One region of the Methylobacterium tardum genome, then DNA from elsewhere that is predicted to be linked to it. Evidence: riboswitches for the same ligand, from Rfam matches in the RefSeq annotation. Region 1 holds a riboswitch; each other region holds the start of a gene.

What was found. Region 1 has a riboswitch for cobalamin ahead of M6G65_RS09705 (TonB-dependent receptor). Riboswitches for the same ligand answer to the same signal wherever they lie in the genome.
Positions count from the first base shown of each region.
Region 2: it holds a riboswitch for cobalamin, as region 1 does, so the genes downstream of both, M6G65_RS12550 (TonB-dependent receptor) here and M6G65_RS09705 (TonB-dependent receptor) in region 1, are expected to answer to the same signal.
Region 3: it holds a riboswitch for cobalamin, as region 1 does, so the genes downstream of both, M6G65_RS32705 (CbtB domain-containing protein) here and M6G65_RS09705 (TonB-dependent receptor) in region 1, are expected to answer to the same signal.

Region 1 covers NZ_CP097484.1:2,068,842-2,074,013, forward strand. The annotation lists gene M6G65_RS09705 (TonB-dependent receptor) at 1-2,100, opposite strand, end outside; cobalamin riboswitch at 2,208-2,405, opposite strand; gene M6G65_RS09710 (cell wall hydrolase) at 2,654-3,238, shown strand; gene M6G65_RS09715 (hypothetical protein) at 3,472-3,672, shown strand; gene M6G65_RS09720 (hypothetical protein) at 3,968-4,375, shown strand; gene M6G65_RS09725 (transglycosylase SLT domain-containing protein) at 4,770-5,172, opposite strand, start outside.
Region 2 covers NZ_CP097484.1:2,646,640-2,651,811, reverse strand. The annotation lists gene M6G65_RS12560 (RluA family pseudouridine synthase) at 1-870, opposite strand, end outside; gene M6G65_RS12555 (HigA family addiction module antitoxin) at 1,096-1,470, opposite strand; cobalamin riboswitch at 1,857-2,052, shown strand; gene M6G65_RS12550 (TonB-dependent receptor) at 2,330-4,516, shown strand; gene M6G65_RS12545 (PepSY domain-containing protein) at 4,510-5,172, shown strand, end outside.
Region 3 covers NZ_CP097484.1:6,802,779-6,807,950, reverse strand. The annotation lists gene M6G65_RS32715 (DNA polymerase III subunit chi) at 1-394, shown strand, start outside; gene M6G65_RS32710 (S10 family peptidase) at 396-1,985, shown strand; cobalamin riboswitch at 2,061-2,255, shown strand; gene M6G65_RS32705 (CbtB domain-containing protein) at 2,290-2,472, shown strand; gene M6G65_RS32700 (CbtA family protein) at 2,489-3,226, shown strand; partial or broken gene M6G65_RS32695 (DUF1636 family protein) at 3,219-3,506, shown strand; gene cobW (cobalamin biosynthesis protein CobW) at 3,616-4,650, shown strand; gene cobN (cobaltochelatase subunit CobN) at 4,721-5,172, shown strand, end outside.

The DNA.
Region 1 (5,172 bases):
CCGGTCGATCAGCCCCTCGGCGGCCTCGCCGGGCAGCCGCGAGACATACGCGTAGGTGATCTGGTCGGACTTGCTGTTGGTCAGGTTCAGCACGTCCAGCGAGACGCTGACGCCGTTGGCGAAGGCGTAGCCGATCCGGCCGTTGAAGAGCGCGGTCGCCCGCGAGCGGATCGAATTGTCCTCGATCAGCGGCCGCGGCCCGAAATAGCGCAACCGCAACGATCCGAACCAGCCGAGCGGCTCGCCGAACGTGACGCCGGCCGACGCGACGGTGGTGGGCGCCTCCGGGACCCGGTTGCCCACCGGGTCGTAACTGGTGAACCGGGCATTGGTGATCGTCAGATCGCCCTCCAGCGAGAGCCAGGGCGTCACCGCGTAGCGGTTCGTCCACTCGACCCCGAAGCGCCGGGTCGGACGGCTCGGCTCCGTGGTGCCGGTATCGCCCTGGAAGATGTTCTCGGACGCGAAGTCGAGCCGGAACAGGGCGAGGCTCGTCTCAAGCCCACTGAGCGAGCGGTTGCGCAGGCCCACCTCGTAGCCCGTGGAGGGCACCAGGAACGGCGAGCGGGTGATGGTGAACAGGGGGCTTGCGGGATCCACCGTGGCGGTGACGCCGCGCGCGTCGTTCGAGTGGAAGCCGCCGCCGTAATTCACGTAGAACTCGGTGTCGAACCAGGGACCGAGCACGAGCCCGAGCTTCGGGTTGACAATCCCGTCGGTCGCCTTGCCGGAATTGGCGGGCGTGTACGAGCGGACATCGGCGTAGTAGCCGTCGGCGCGCACGCCCACGCTCGTGCGCAGCCACTCGGTCCAGCGCACCCGCGTGTCCAGGTAGAGCGCGCCGCTCGACTCGAGCACCCGGTCGTCGAGCACCGTCGAACGGTACTGCCGGAGGGTGGTGTTGAACAGGCCGACCCGGATCGAGTCGGTGCGGGTCTGCGCGCCGATCTCGACCTCCAGCGGCCGTCCGAACAGGTCGCCCTGGAAGATGTGCCGCACCTCGCCGCCGCCGAGGATGCGCTGGTCGCGCTGGTGGAACTGGTCGCCGCCGACGGGATCGTTGAGGACATAGGTGAAGTCGTTGAACAGGTTCATCTGATAGCGGATCACGTAGGCCGAGGCCCGCGTCACGCCGGTCTCGTCCGTCGCGCTGAACCGTCCCGAGAGCGAGAAGCGTCCGCTGTCGCCGCCATCCGTGGGATTGAGCGTGCCGTAGCGGCCGATCAGCCCCTCCCCCACGGCGCGCTCCGGGATCTGGTTGGTGGCGGTCCAGCGGGCCGCGTAGGCCATGCCGGTAATCGAGAACCCGTCCAGCGCCGTGCCCTGGCTGTAGCGGGCCACCCCGTTGATCTTGCGTAGCGCGTCCGGAACCACCCACGGCCCATCGTAGACCTGGGCTTCGCCTGCCAGGAGGAGGTTGCCCTCGCCGAGCGGCACGGTCGTGATCGACAGGGCCCGCTTGTAGCCGAACGAGCCGATCGAGGTCAGGGCGAGGTTCTTGGCGGTCGTGTCGAGATAGTCGATCCGCACCGAGCCCGCCGAGGCGAAGTCGCCGTCGCGCACGAAGTACGGCCCCTTGTGGAACGCGACTGCGCCGACAAGCTCCGGGATCAGGAAGTTGAGGTCGGCGTAGCCCTGCCCGTGGGCGTGAGTGCGCATGTTCACCGGCATGCCGTCGACGCTGATGGCGATGTCGGTCCCGTGGTCGAGGTTGAAGCCGCGCAGGAAGTACTGGTTGGCCTTCCCCTCCCCGGAATGTTGGGTGACGATCAGGCCCGGCACCGCCTCCAGCACCTCGCCGGGGCGCGTCACCGGCCGGCTGTTGAGTTGCGCGCCCGTGATCACGCCGGCACTGGCCGAGTCCACGGTGAGCAGCGGGCCGCCGATCCCGGTCGTGCCGCCGACATACCCGGCACTCGCCGACAAGCCGATCCGCGTGGGGGTCGTCGGCTCGGCGGTCACCGAGATTTCTTCGAGCTGCGTCTCGCCGCCGGAGACGGGGCCGGACCGGTCCTGGGCGGAGGCGGCGGACGTCAGGGCTGCCAAGGCTGCCAAGGCTGCAAGGACTGGAAGCGCGGAGCGCACGGGCGGACGGGACACGGGACCTCGGGCGGCGGCAGTGGCACGTCACCGCGAACGAGGCCGTGCCGGCCGCTTCCGCGACCGTCTCCGGCATCCTCCGGGACACCCCGCCCGGCGGACCTCGCGTGTGACCACGACAGACGGCAGGTCTCCTGGCTCGCGGGTCGCCGCCCTCACGTCGTCTTCCCGGGCGAGGCCGCCCAGTGACGTGGTGACGCGAAGGCTCACCGCTTACAGTTGCGGGGGCAGCCGCGGCTTTGGGTCGAACCCGCACCGCATTCCCTTTTGATCCCCGAGGGGGAACCGTCGCGGGCACCATGGGTCGGGCGCCCGAAGCAGGTCAACAGGCCGGCCCCGGTTCACGCGCGCTGTGGCCTGCGCACGACACCGCCGTGCCCGCGCCTCCTGCCCGACCGGGCCGGGGGCCTGAGCCGTCAGGTGGCCGTCGCCACATCATCGCCGTGAACGTGCAGTCAAGCTTGGTCGACGCCAGGTTGCTGAGAGGCGCCGGCCCGAACAGGGCGGCGGCCGCGTGGCGGAACGAGGCTGAAGGAGCACGGAGCGCAGATGCATGCAGGGTAGCGAGAGGACGAAGATTGCTCCTGTCCTGGGTGTCATCGCGATGACCTGCACCCTGGGCGCCTGCAATACTGGCGCGCCGGTGCTCACGACAGGGTCGATTCCGGGCCACAAGCCGCCGATGGTCGTCAGCGATGCCGAGCGCGATTGTCTCGGTCGGGCCATGTATTTCGAGTCGAACCGCAGCGACGGGGATGGGCTGATCGCCGTCGGTACCGTTGTCATGAACCGGCTTGAGAACGCGATCTTCCCGGGCGGCATCTGCGCCGTGGTCGGCCAGCCGGGACAGTTCGCTCCGGGCGTCCTGACCAAGCCGATGCAGGACAAGGACCTCCAGAAGGTCGCCGATGCGGCTGACGCCGTCCTGGCAGGCGAGCGGCACCCGAAGGTCGGGAAGGCGATGTACTTCCACACCGCGGGGCGGCACTTCCCCTACAATAACATGCATTACGTGGCTGTCGCCGGCGGCAACGCCTTCTATGAGAAGCGCGATTCACGATCGGCCCAGCGCGAGAAGGCGCAATTGCCGGCCTCCGTCTCGACCTATGCGGCTGCACCGGGAGCGCCCGCGCCGTAGAGCCGGGCGCGCGGCAGCGAGACGTCGTGCGCGCGGGTCGACAGCATCTCTCCGGTCCGGCGTCTCCGGGACGTCCGGCCCGGGCCCATTGGAGCCTGCAGCCGGACACGAGCCTCGCCCGCCGAGGAGATCCGGATCGACGCGCGAGGCAGAGCACTTTCCGAGGCCGCGATCGAACTCAAGCCTAGCCTTTAGGTTGTATGCTCGCATTCAACTGAGCGACCCCCGCCGCCATGTCCAACGAGGATGGTTTTGACCGCATGGCGCGCGCGGCCATCCGAGCGCATCGGCTGATGGCCCTGTACGGCACGCCGATGATGCAGCACCTGTCGCGCTTGCTGCTGCTGGAGATCGGCCGGGAGATTGCGGCGAGACGCGAGGCGGGCGCCGCCAATGACAATCCGGAAACGTCCGATGACGCGGCCAACGACTGACGGCTCGGAAGCGGTCCGGCCCCTGGGCCGTCTCACGATGACCGAGACGCCTGAATCGTGACGTCTTCCGCCGCGTAGAGGCATATCAGATCCATGACCTGCGGCCAGCCGCAGCACTGTAGGGCCGAATTCCGCTCCGGCGCCTCGTTCGATCGGAAATCACCGACGGGAAGAGATCGAATGCAGCGCCATATCTGTTGATCGAGGATTCTACTCGGGCCTGCGGCATTTACACCCGCGTACAGCAGCCTAGCTTGTCGGTAGAAACTACCCACGAATCATGGGCACCCCACCGATGATCGCCAAACGGGTAGCGCTCGCTGGCGCGCTCCTCCTGCTGAGCATCACGCCGTCGGCCTCTCAGTTGCGCCGCCCACTGACCTGTACGGAGGACGTGTCGGTCGGCCTGGATATGGCAGGCGCGGCGGAGGGCGCGAAGGCGCCGCGCAAGCCCCGAACGTTCTCCCTCGTCTCCAGTGGCGGACTGCTGACCGTGATCTCCGCTGGCCGCTCCGATTATTACGAGTGCCAACCCGCATCCCCGCGGTTGAATGAGCGCACGCCGCGCAATGCGATCAAGTGCCAGAACGGTGTTTACTTCTTGTTGATTGATTTGAACAAGTTAAATTTCGTCGAGGCGCAGCTGAATCCAGAGGATCGCAACGAGGTCAAGGTCAGCTACGGCACGTGCCGCGGTTTATGACGGCCGCTGGCCGCCGAGGATCTGGATCAGGACGTTGGCGGACGAGAGCGGCCTGAGACGGCCGGAGATGCCTTCGCCGGTGGGGCGTCCTCCACACGTTCCATTGGACCACATCGGGGACCAAGCGGTCCGTTCGCCGCATCGGCTCCCGGCCGCAGAACCCTGTGCGCCCGCGCGTGTTGTCGTTTCACCCGGTTCTGACGGGGTGACGAACAGGAGCGGTTCTCAGTGTCTTTCGATGCGTATCACCGTCTCGATGTCTGGTCTCTCATGAATGTATATCGCGCGACATTCGACATCGTCTGCGAGGCCAACCTTCAGCTTCCTTTCGCCATTGCTGAGGCGTGGGGGTTCACCGCCCGCGGATGACGAAAGCAGCCCCTGACGTGCACCGTTACCGGCAGAACTGCGTGGCGGCCGGGGTCCACTGGCCGAAACCCGTGGCAACCATGTTGGCCATCACCCGGCAGATGTAGAGCTTCTGGGCGGCGTTGTTGTGCGGGCCGGCATGGTAGCGCGCCACCGCCAACGTCCAGCTGCCCTCCCGCTTCTTCAACTCGCGGAGGAATTGCGTGGCGTAATCGACATTCGCGCGCGGATCGATCATGGCCTCGATCGATCCGAACTTTGCACCATGATAGTGGTGGTTGATCTGCATGCAGCCGAGGTCGATCAGGCGCACGCCCCTGCGGCGGGCCTCGGTGAAGTGGGCGATCACGTCCCTCGGCCCAGTCGCGAAGTAGGCTGCCCCTTCAATGTTCATGGCGTAGGGTTGGAGCGAGCCGCGCTTGCCCGTT
Region 2 (5,172 bases), 580 kb from region 1:
GGCCAGCGTCGCGGCGGCGAGCCGGGTCTTGGCGATGATCAGGCAGCCGGCCGTGTCCTTGTCGAGCCGATGGACGAGGCGGGGCTTCTGCCCGTCCGGGCCGGTCAGCGCGGCGAGCAGGCCGTCGACGTGGCGGACCGTGCCGGATCCGCCCTGGACCGCGAGGCCGAAGGGCTTGTTGAGGATCATCATGTCAGCGTCCTCGTAGAGGATCAGCGACCGGATGAATTCGGCGTCGTCTTGCTCGCGGGCGGCGTTGCGCGGGCGCTCGGAGGGCTGGTCGAGGCGCAGCGGCGGCACGCGCACGCTCATCCCCGGCTCCAGCCGGTCGTTGGGCTTGGCGCGCTTGCCGTCGACCCGCAGCTCGCCCTTGCGGACGATGCTCTGAACCCGAGTAAAGGGGAGGAGCGGGAAGCGAGCGGTGAGAAACCGGTCGATGCGCATGCCGGCTTCGTCCGGCTCGACCGTCAGCGTCTGCACGCCGGAGGCGAGGGTCGCGGAAGCGGCGGCGCGCTGCTCGCGGCGGGTCGGGCCGGGGGTGGGGGCTGGAGCGGGTCCTTCGTGCCGCTTCGGCGCAGGTCTCGGCCCGGGCTTGGCGCTCGGCGCACCGCGCCCGGCCGGCGCCGTGTGGCGTGCCTGCGCACCCTCCGCGGCAGCACGGGGTTTTGGAGCCCGGGCAGGCGCGGCGGGTGCCGCACCGCCCCAGGGATCGCGCGCGCCGGCATCGTCGCCGCGGTTGCGGGCGGCGCGCTCGGCAGCGTCGCGGGCGCTGGTGCGCGGGCCGGTGCGGGCGCGGCCGCCCGATTGAACCTTGCCGGCCTGTGGCTTACGCCCCTTCGGGCCGCCGCTTCTGGGAGGTCGTGTGTTCATGATTCCGCCGGCACCCGTCACTGCCTCGGACGGGACGTCCGGGCGCATAGGCCGCGGCGTCGCGGACGTCGGGACCGATGGGGTTGCCCGGCTGTAGCATCGCCCCGGCGCAGCGGCAAAGGCGGAGGGAGGGACCGGGGCGGCCTGAATAAACCGGTCACGTCCGTCCGCGCCGAAAATGCGCCGATTCCGGCGGAGTCTCTGCGCCGAGGGCCGGGATGAGCCTCAGCCGAACACGTGCCCGCGTCGGATGATCGTCGGGGGCGGAGCGCTCGTTTCCTGAGCCTCCGATGCAACCAAGTGGGACCTCGCCTTGGCGGCGAGTTCGCTCTGGAGGTTCTGACAGCGCTTGCGCATGTCGGCGATGTCGAACTGGGTCTGCATCTCCATCAAGGTCTCCATTTCGACCCCGAACACCGCCTCGATCCGCAGAGCCAATTCCGGAGACAACACGGCCTCCTCATTGAGGAAATCGAACAGCGTTTGACGCGGCACATCAAGCAATCCGGCTGCGTCCATAACGGTCAAGTTGCGCGGCTCGACGATATTCCGCCGCACATACCCACCCGGGTGGCCAGGATTTTCCAATCTATAGCTCATCTCTATCGGCCCTCCTTTACTGGTCCCCGCTCGAAAGCGCTACCGATCTGCTCTGGTCCGAGACCTGTGTTCGGATGATCCCGATGCTTCCGTCGGCACGACACGCGTTCAGTACGCAGCAGCACGTAAAAAAGTTCCAAGATCATCCCGCGCGATCGAACGACTAAATTTTTAATTTGAAATGAACAAATACTCGATATGCCGCTCGTATTTGGGATAGATTGTCATTATAGACATAGTTTTACTATCAATAGGCGACTCTTCACCCTCGCGCGCCCCGCGGGCACCAAGCCCGCCATCGCCGTCTGATCTGCCCCGATGAGAATCGACGGGGGTTCTCAGACCACGCCACCACCTCGTTCGGCTTGACGCGGACGAACCATAAGGCCAAGCTTATTGGCGACGGTTCCCTTCGGGGATCAAAAGGGAACGCGGTGAGGGGCTCGCCCCGAGGCCGCGGCTGTCCCCGCAACTGTAAGCGGCGAGCCCTTCACCACCACGTCACTGGGTCGCTGGCCCGGGAAGACGGTGCGAGGGCGGCGACCCGCGAGCCAGGAGACCTGCCGTCAGCCGTGGTCACACGCGAAACGCGCTGGGCGGGGTTGTCCTGGCGGGTGTCGAGACGCCCGTGCATCCGCGCGGTCGGCGAGACCTCGTTCGCGGTGACGTGCCACAGCAAGCGCGCCCGCGACACCGCTCCCGATGCCCGTCCTCACCGTATCGATCATTGTCGCGGCCGCCGCGCGCACCCACGCGCCTGTGGCCGCCGAGCTTCCGATGCGGCCGAGCAATTGTAATGTTATTACAATGCTTGTAGGACGAGCCGGCTGGCCCGCGCCGCGCACGGACCTCCTCTGCCATGTCACCTACGAACAATCGCCCAAGATCGGGCGGGCCCGCACCGCTCTGCGGCGTGCTCGTCGCGCTCCTCGCGAGCCCGGCCGCCGCGCAGGAAACCGTTGCCCTCGACCAGCTCTCGGTTGAGGGGGAGGGTGGCGGCTCGGACCGTGCCGTCCCGAACAGCCTCAACCTGCGCATCCGTGACCGGACCGCGAGCCGGATCGGCCTGACGCCCCTGGAGACGCCGGCCAGCCTCGACATCGTGTCGGGCGAGACCGCGCGGCTGCGCGGCCAGGACACGATCGCCGAGGCCGTGACCCAGGACGCCACCGGCATCACCACGATCGCCGCCCCCGGCAATGGCAACGGCGCGTTCACGTCCCGCGGCTTCGCCGGCCCGAACTCGATCCAGCAGCTCTACGACGGCACGCGCTTCTACGTGGGCGCCAACACCGTAACCTTCCCGTTCGATACTTGGAACGTCGAGCGGATCGAGGTGCTGCGCGGGCCGTCCTCGGTGCTCTACGGCGACGGCGCCATTGGCGGCGTCATCAACGTTGTGCCCAAGAAGCCGGTCTTCGTGCCGATCAACGCCGCGCGCGCGGTGGTGGGCACCGACGGCGTCGCGCGCCTCGCCCTCGATTCCGGCGGCGCGCTTGGCCAAGCGGAGTTCGGCGACACCTTCGCGTACCGCCTCAACGTCAGCGGCAACCGCGCCGACGGCTGGATCCGCCCCGAGGGCGATTTCCGCAACCTCGCGGTCTCGGCTGCCCTGCTGTTCCAGCCGAGCCCGGACCTGACGTTCACGCTGAGCCACGATCTCGGCTACCAGGAGCCGGCCCGCTATTGGGGCACGCCGCTGGTCGAAGGGCGGATCCCGGACCTGATCCGGTTCAACAACTACAACGTCCGCGACGCGAAGATCACCTGGGCCGACAACTGGACCCAGTTCAAGACCGAGTGGTCGCCCTCGGCCGACATCACGGTGCGCAACACCGCCTACCGGCTCACCAGCCGTCGCCACTGGCTCGACGTCGAGCAGTATTCCTACAATCGCGGCACCGGGCTGGTGGACCGGGGCGACTATCTCGAGATCTACCACAGCCAGGAGCAGGTCGGGGACCGGCTCAACGCGACGTTCCGGGGCAACCTCTTCGGCTTCGCCAACCAGTTCGTCGCCGGGTTCGACGTGAACCACATCGACTTCCGGCACACCAACAATTTCTATTTCGACGCTCCGACAACCAGCGTACCGCTCACCGGCTACGATCCGGGCTTCTTCCCGCAGAACGGCCGGGCGCGTCCGGCCTATGCCACCCAGACGAGCCAGGCCTCGGTCTTCGCCGAGGACCGGGTGATCCTGTCGGAGAAGCTGTCGTTCCTCACGGGCGTGCGCCTCGACGTGCCGACGCTGCACCGGGAGGATCTGCAGACGGGCTCGCGCTTCGAGAAGACCTACCGGGCGTTGGGATACCGGTTCGGCCTCGTCTACAATCCGACGCCGGACAGCGCGCTCTACGCCCAGTACAGCTTCGCCACCGACCCGGTGAACAGCCTGATCACTCTGTCGCAGTCGCTCGCGGGGTTCCAGCTCGCCACCGGCACGCAGGTCGAGGTCGGCGCCAAGGGGCTCGCACTCGACGGCGCGCTGGAATGGACCGTTGCCGGCTACCGCATCGTCAAGGACAACCTGATCTCGGCCGTGCCAGGGCAGCCGACCCTCTCGACGCAGGTCGGCCAGCAATCGTCGCACGGGTTCGAGCTGGCGCTGGGCTGGCATTTCGCGCCGGGCTGGCGGCTCGACGGCAACCTCGCGCTCCTGCACGCGCAGTATGACAAGTTCGATCAGTCGGTGAACGGTGCCACAATCTCGTATGCCGGCAATCAGCCGATTGATGTGCCCGAACGGGTGGCCAACCTCTGGCTGACCTGGGACGTTGCGCGCGACTGGACCGCCCGTGTCGGACTCCAGAACGTCGGCCAGGTCTACAGCGACTTCGGCAACACGGCGCGGCGCCCGGCCTACAACCTCGTCAACCTCGTCCTCGACCATCAGGTCACGGCGGAATCCCGCTTGTCCCTGCGGGTCTACAACCTGTTCGACAAGGTCTACGCGATCAGCGGCAACGCCGTGAACGGGGCCGGCACCAACTGGCTGCTCGGGCGGCCGCGCTCGGTCGAGGTCGCCTACACGGTGACGTGGTGAAGCTATCGCGGCGGCTCGGGAAGGCGGGCCGGCGCTTCCTGCTGCTGTTCCATCGCTGGTCCGGGATCGCCCTGGGGCTGCTCTTCACCGTATGGATCGGCTCCGGGCTGGTGATGCTCTACGTGCCGTTCCCGACGCTCACCGAGGCCGAGCGTCTGGCGCGGCTTCCGCCGCTCGTCTGGGACCACGTCGCGGTCGCGCCGGACGAGGCGCTCCGCGCCGTCGGCCTCTCGGGCGTCCCGGCCGCCTTCGACCTGGAGATGCGGGGCGCCGAGCCGGTCTACCGCATCGCCGGCCGCGACGGCGGCCGGGCGACGATCTCAGCGCGGACCGGTGAGCGGCTCGGGCCCGTGACGCCCGAAGCGGCCTTGCAGCTCGCGGCCCCGGGATCCGCGAACGCCCGTGTTACGCCGGTCGAGCGCGACCAGTGGACCGTCACCGCCCGGTACGACCCGCTGCGGCCCTTCCTGAAGGTCGCCCTGGGCGACGCCGCTGGGACCGAGCTCTACGTCTCGGAAGTCACCGGCGCCATCGCCCTCGACACGACCCGGTCGGAGCGGGCCTGGAACTGGGTGGGTTCAGTGGCGCACTGGATCTACCTGACGCCGGTGCGCGCCCGCGCGGAGCTGTGGCGGACATTCCTGCTGTGGCTGTCG
Region 3 (5,172 bases), 2.2 Mb from region 1:
CCTCGTCGAGCGCTCGCTCGACCGGGGCTGGCAGGCTGCGATCCAGGCCGCTACCGAAGAGCGCCTGCAGGCGCTCGGCGACCACCTCTGGACCTACTCGGACGAGAGCTTCCTGCCGCACGGCACCGACCGCGAGCCGGATGCGGGGAGCCAGCCGGTCGTGCTGACCCTGCGCGACATCAACCCCAACACCGCCTCGATCCGCTTCCTGGTCGAAGGTGCCGACCTGCCGCCGGATGCCGAAGCCTACGAGCGGATCTGCATCCTGTTCGACGGGACCGACCAGGATGCGCTGCTGCGCGCCCGCGAGCAGTGGAAGCAGGCCAAGGAGGCGGGCCACGCGGTCGCCTACTGGCAGCAGGACGATTCGGGCCGCTGGAACAAGAAGGCGTAACGTGCTCCTCAGCCAATGCCTCGGGCGTGCCGCTCTCGTTGCCGCCCTGACCCTCGGGGCGCCGTTGGCAGCCGGCGCACAGGACGCGCCGCACGATCCCCGGCCGTCGGAATCCAGGCAGGCGCCGCGGGGGCCGGAAGGCCGCCGTCTGCCGCCGGACTCGGCGACGCGGCACAGCCTCACCCTGCCGAACGGCAAGAGCCTCGACTTCACCGCCACGGCCGGCAGCCTGCCCCTCGTCGACGAGGCCGGGAAGCTGCAGGCCGAGATCGCCTACGTGGCCTATACGGTGGCGCCGGAGGCCGGCCGCGAGCGCCCCGTCACCTTCGCGGTGAATGGCGGCCCGGGCGCGGCGTCCGCCTATCTCAACATCGGGGCGATCGGACCCTGGCGACTTCCCACGGGCGGCGACAGCATCAGCCCCTCGCAGCCTGTGGCGCTCACGCCCAATGACGGGACGTGGCTCGGCTTCACCGATCTGGTCTTCATCGATCCGGTCGGCACCGGCTACAGCCGCGCGGCGGACGGCAACGGCAAGGCCTATTGGAACATCGATTCCGACGCCTCGACCCTGGCGGCGGTCATCGCGCGTTACCTGCGCGTCAACGACCGGATGGCGAGCCCGAAATTCTACGTCGGCGAGAGCTACGGCGGTTTCCGCGGGCCGCTCATCACCGAGAAGCTTCAGGACGATATCGGGGTCGGCCTGTCCGGAATGGTGCTGCTCTCGCCGGTTCTGGACTTTGCGTGGCTGGAAACGCCGCGTGCCAACCCCTGGGGCTACGTCCTGAAGCTGCCCTCCCTGGCGGCCGGCGCCCTGGAGCGGTCCGGCACGGTCCCGACCCCGGCGCTCCTGAAGGAGGCCGAGTCGTACGCCTCGGGCCCCTATCTGGCGGATCTGCTCAAGGGGCCAAGCGACGCGGCCGCCGTGGCACGCATGACCGAGCGGGTCGCACCCCTGGTCGGGCTCGATGCCGCCCTGGTGCGGGCGCAGGCCGCGCGCCTGTCGACCCGCAGCGTCCAGCGCGAGATCGACCGTGCCGAGGGTCGCGTGACCAGCGCCTACGATACCGGCATCACCGGCTGGGACCCCAATCCGGATGCGGCCCAGTCGAGCTTCGGCGACCCGCAGCTGACCGCGCTGCAGGCGCCGCTGACCAGCGCAATGCTCGACCTTTACGCGCGCACGCTGAAGTGGCCCGTGCCCAATATGCGCTACGAACTCCTGAACAATGCGGTGAACCGCGGCTGGAGCTGGGGGTCGGGCCGGCAGGCGCCCGAGGTGCTGTCGAACCTCAAGAGCACCCTGGCGCTCGATGGCCGCCTGCGAGTGCTGGTGGCGCACGGCTTCACGGATCTCGTGACGCCCTACTACGCCTCGAAGCTCCTGCTCGCGCAGGTCCCGGCCTACGGCGCCGGCCGCGTCGGCCTCGCGGTCTATCCCGGCGGCCACATGTTCTACTCGCGGCCCGACTCCCGCGCCGCGTTTAAGGCGGATGTGGAGCGGCTCTATGCGGATGCCATGAAGGCGCGCGACGCCGGACCGGCACCGGCGGGAGCGCCCGCGGAGCGCCTCAAGGATACGCCCTGAGCGACGAGTGGCGCGCGCTCTGGATAATCCGGATCTTACCGCCCGCCACTCCGTTGTGCGCAAGCCGCCATGCGTCTACAACGGCTGTGTGACGGTGCCCCGGCGACGGGGTGAAAAGGGAATGCGGTGAGGGGCGCGAGCCTCGACTCCGCGGCTGCCCCCGCAACTGTGAGCGGCGAGCGCCTGCCAGAGCGCCACCGGAGCGATCCGGGAAGGCGGCAGGCGCGCAGAGCTGCGAGCCAGGAGACCTGCCGTCACGCCAGGATCCCGGAATGCCGCCGGTGGGGCGGCTGGAGACACATTGATGACCACCTCGACCCTCGCCCCCGTCGCCGCCGGCACCCGCTCGTCCGAGCGTTCGGTTGCCGTCGCGCTCGCGGCCTTCCTGGGCCTCGGCCTCCTGTTCATGGCGGGCTTCTCGCCGGCGATCGCGCTCCACAACGCGGCGCACGACTTCCGGCACACCCAGAACTTCCCCTGCCACTGACGCCTGCATCGCAGGGATGATCATCCGGCTTCTGTCGGCGGCGCTCGCCGCCGGCTTCCTCGCGGCTGCGGTCGTGACGGGGCTCGAGCTCACGCTGACCTCGCCGCTGATCGTGGCGGCCGAGCGCTACGAGCGCAAGGAACCGACGCATCAGGCGAAGATCGGCCTGCCGATCGTGCTGGCGCATGCCGGGCACGACCATGCCGCGCCCGACGCAGCGCCGGAATGGCAGCCTGGCGAAGGCCTCCCGCGCATGGCGTTCACCGCACTCGCGACCCTGGTCGGCGGCGTGGGCTACGCCCTGCTGCTCGGCGCCGTGATGCTCGCCTGCGGGCGCGATCCGACGCCGCAGGTCGGCCTCGCCTTCGCGGTGGCGGGTTTCGCCAGCGTCGCCCTCGCCCCGGGTCTCGGCCTGCCGCCGGAACTGCCCGGCAGCGAGGCCGCGCCGCTCGCCGCACGGCAGCTCTGGTGGGTGATGACCGCCGCCGCCACCGGGATGGGCCTGTACCTGATCGGAATCCGGCGCTCGCTGATCGCGATCCTGGGCGGACTCGTCCTGATCGTCGCGCCACACGCCGTCGGTGCGCCGCCGGCACCGGAGGGCGCGTCCGAGCTGCCCGCCGCACTGGCCGCACAGTTCGCGGCCCGCTCGCTGGCGATCAGCTTCGTGTTCTGGATGCTGATCGGGCTCGGCCTCGGCTGGGCGTGGCAGGCCTTCTCGCGCGAGGCGGCAGCGGGGTCCGCCCGTGTCTGAGACCGTCCTGTACGTCTGCACCACCTGCCGCCGCGAGGGTGACGACCCGGACGGTCCCCGGGCCGGCGCGCGCCTGCTCGAGGCCCTGCGGGACCGCGCCGGCGATGCCCCGGATCTGCGGGTCGAGCCGGTGGAGTGCCTGTCGGTGTGCAAGCGCCCCTGCACGGTGGCGGTCGCCTCGGCCGACCGCTGGACCTATGTGTACGGCGACATGGATCCGGCGGCCTCCGCCGAGACCATCCTCGCCGGGCTCGCGGCCTACGCGGCGACGCCGGACGGCATCGTGCCCTGGCGCGAGCGCCCGGCCGAGTTCCGCAAGGGCGTGATCGCCCGCATCCCCCTTTTCCCGAACCCCGCCCGCGCACCGCCGGCGCCCTGGAGGCCGCGGAATGACCCTCGTGAACAAGATCCCCTGCACCATTGTCACGGGCTTCCTCGGTGCCGGGAAGACCACGCTGGTCCGCCACGTGGTGGAGAACGCCAAAGGCCGTCGCCTCGCCATCCTGGTGAACGAATTCGGCGATGTCGGCTTCGACAAGTCGTTCCTGGCCGCCTGCGGCGTCGAGGGCTGCACCGAGGACTCCATCGTCGAGCTGCCGAACGGCTGCATCTGCTGCACCGTCGCGGATGATTTCGTGCCGGCGCTGGAGACGCTGCTGTCCCGCGCCGAGCCGCCGGAGCACATCCTGATCGAGACCTCGGGCCTCGCCCTGCCGAAGCCCCTGGTCCAGGCGTTCCAGTGGCCGGCGATCCGCTCGCGGGTCACGGTCGATGGGGTCGTCGCGGTGGTCGACGGGCCGGCGGTCGCGGCCGGCGCCTTCGCGGAGGATCCGGAAGCCCTGGCCGCCCAGCGCGCGGCGGACCAGTCTGTCGATCACGACAATCCGCTCGAGGAGGTGTTCGAGGATCAGCTCCTCTGTGCCGATCTCGTGGTGCTCAACAAGGCCGACCTGATTGATGCCGCGACCCGCGCCCGCGTCCGCGGCGAGGTCGAGGGGCACCTGCCCCGCGCAGTGAAGGTGGTGGAGACCGCGAACGGCGCCATCGACCCCCTGGTGCTGCTGGGCCTCGGCGCCGCGGCCGAGGACGATCTGGCTTCGCGGCCCTCGCACCATGGCGAGGGCGAGGATCACGACCACGACGATTTCGAGACCGTGGCGCTGCCGGTCCGCCCGGCCGTGACGGCGGCCGATCTCGCGGCCCGCGTCGAGAAGGCGGCAGAGGCCGAAGGCGTCCTGCGGATCAAGGGCTTCGCCGAGGTCGAGGGCAAGCCGATGCGCCTCGTGGTGCAGGGCGTCGGCCGGCGGGTCGCCCACCATTTCGACCGGCCCTGGCGGGCGGGCGAGGCCCGGGACGGCAAGCTCGTGGTGATCGGCCTTAAGGGCTTCGACCAGGACGCGGTCGCCGCGGCGTTGGCGGGATGAGGGCGGCCGCGCGCGCCCTGACGACCCGCGTCGGCGCGCGGTCGCGCGCGGTCACGGTCTAGGGGCCGCGATGCATCTTGTGCGCATGGATACCGTCTCCCTCGGCGAGGGCGAGGCGGCGGTGGACCTCGGACAGGAGCACGGCGATCTCGTCGTCCTGTCCTTCACCGACAGCGATCTCGCGGGGATCGGGCAGGCGCACGCCGCCGAGCCCGGTCTGCCGAGCCTGCGCCTCGCCAAGCTCGCCAAGCTGCGCCATCCCCTGTCGGTCGACCTCTACGTCGAGCGCGTGGTGACGCACGCCAAGGTGGTGGTGATCCGCTGCCTCGGAGGGCTGGATTACTGGCGCTACGGCGTCGAGCGCTGCGCCGAGGCGGCGCGGGCGCACGGCGTCGTACTGGCGGTGCTGCCGGGCGACGACCGGCCCGACCCGCGGCTTGCGGCCTTCTCCACGGACTCGGACCTCGCCGAGCGACTCGATCGCTATTTCCGCGCCGGCGGTCCTGACAACCTGCGCCGGAT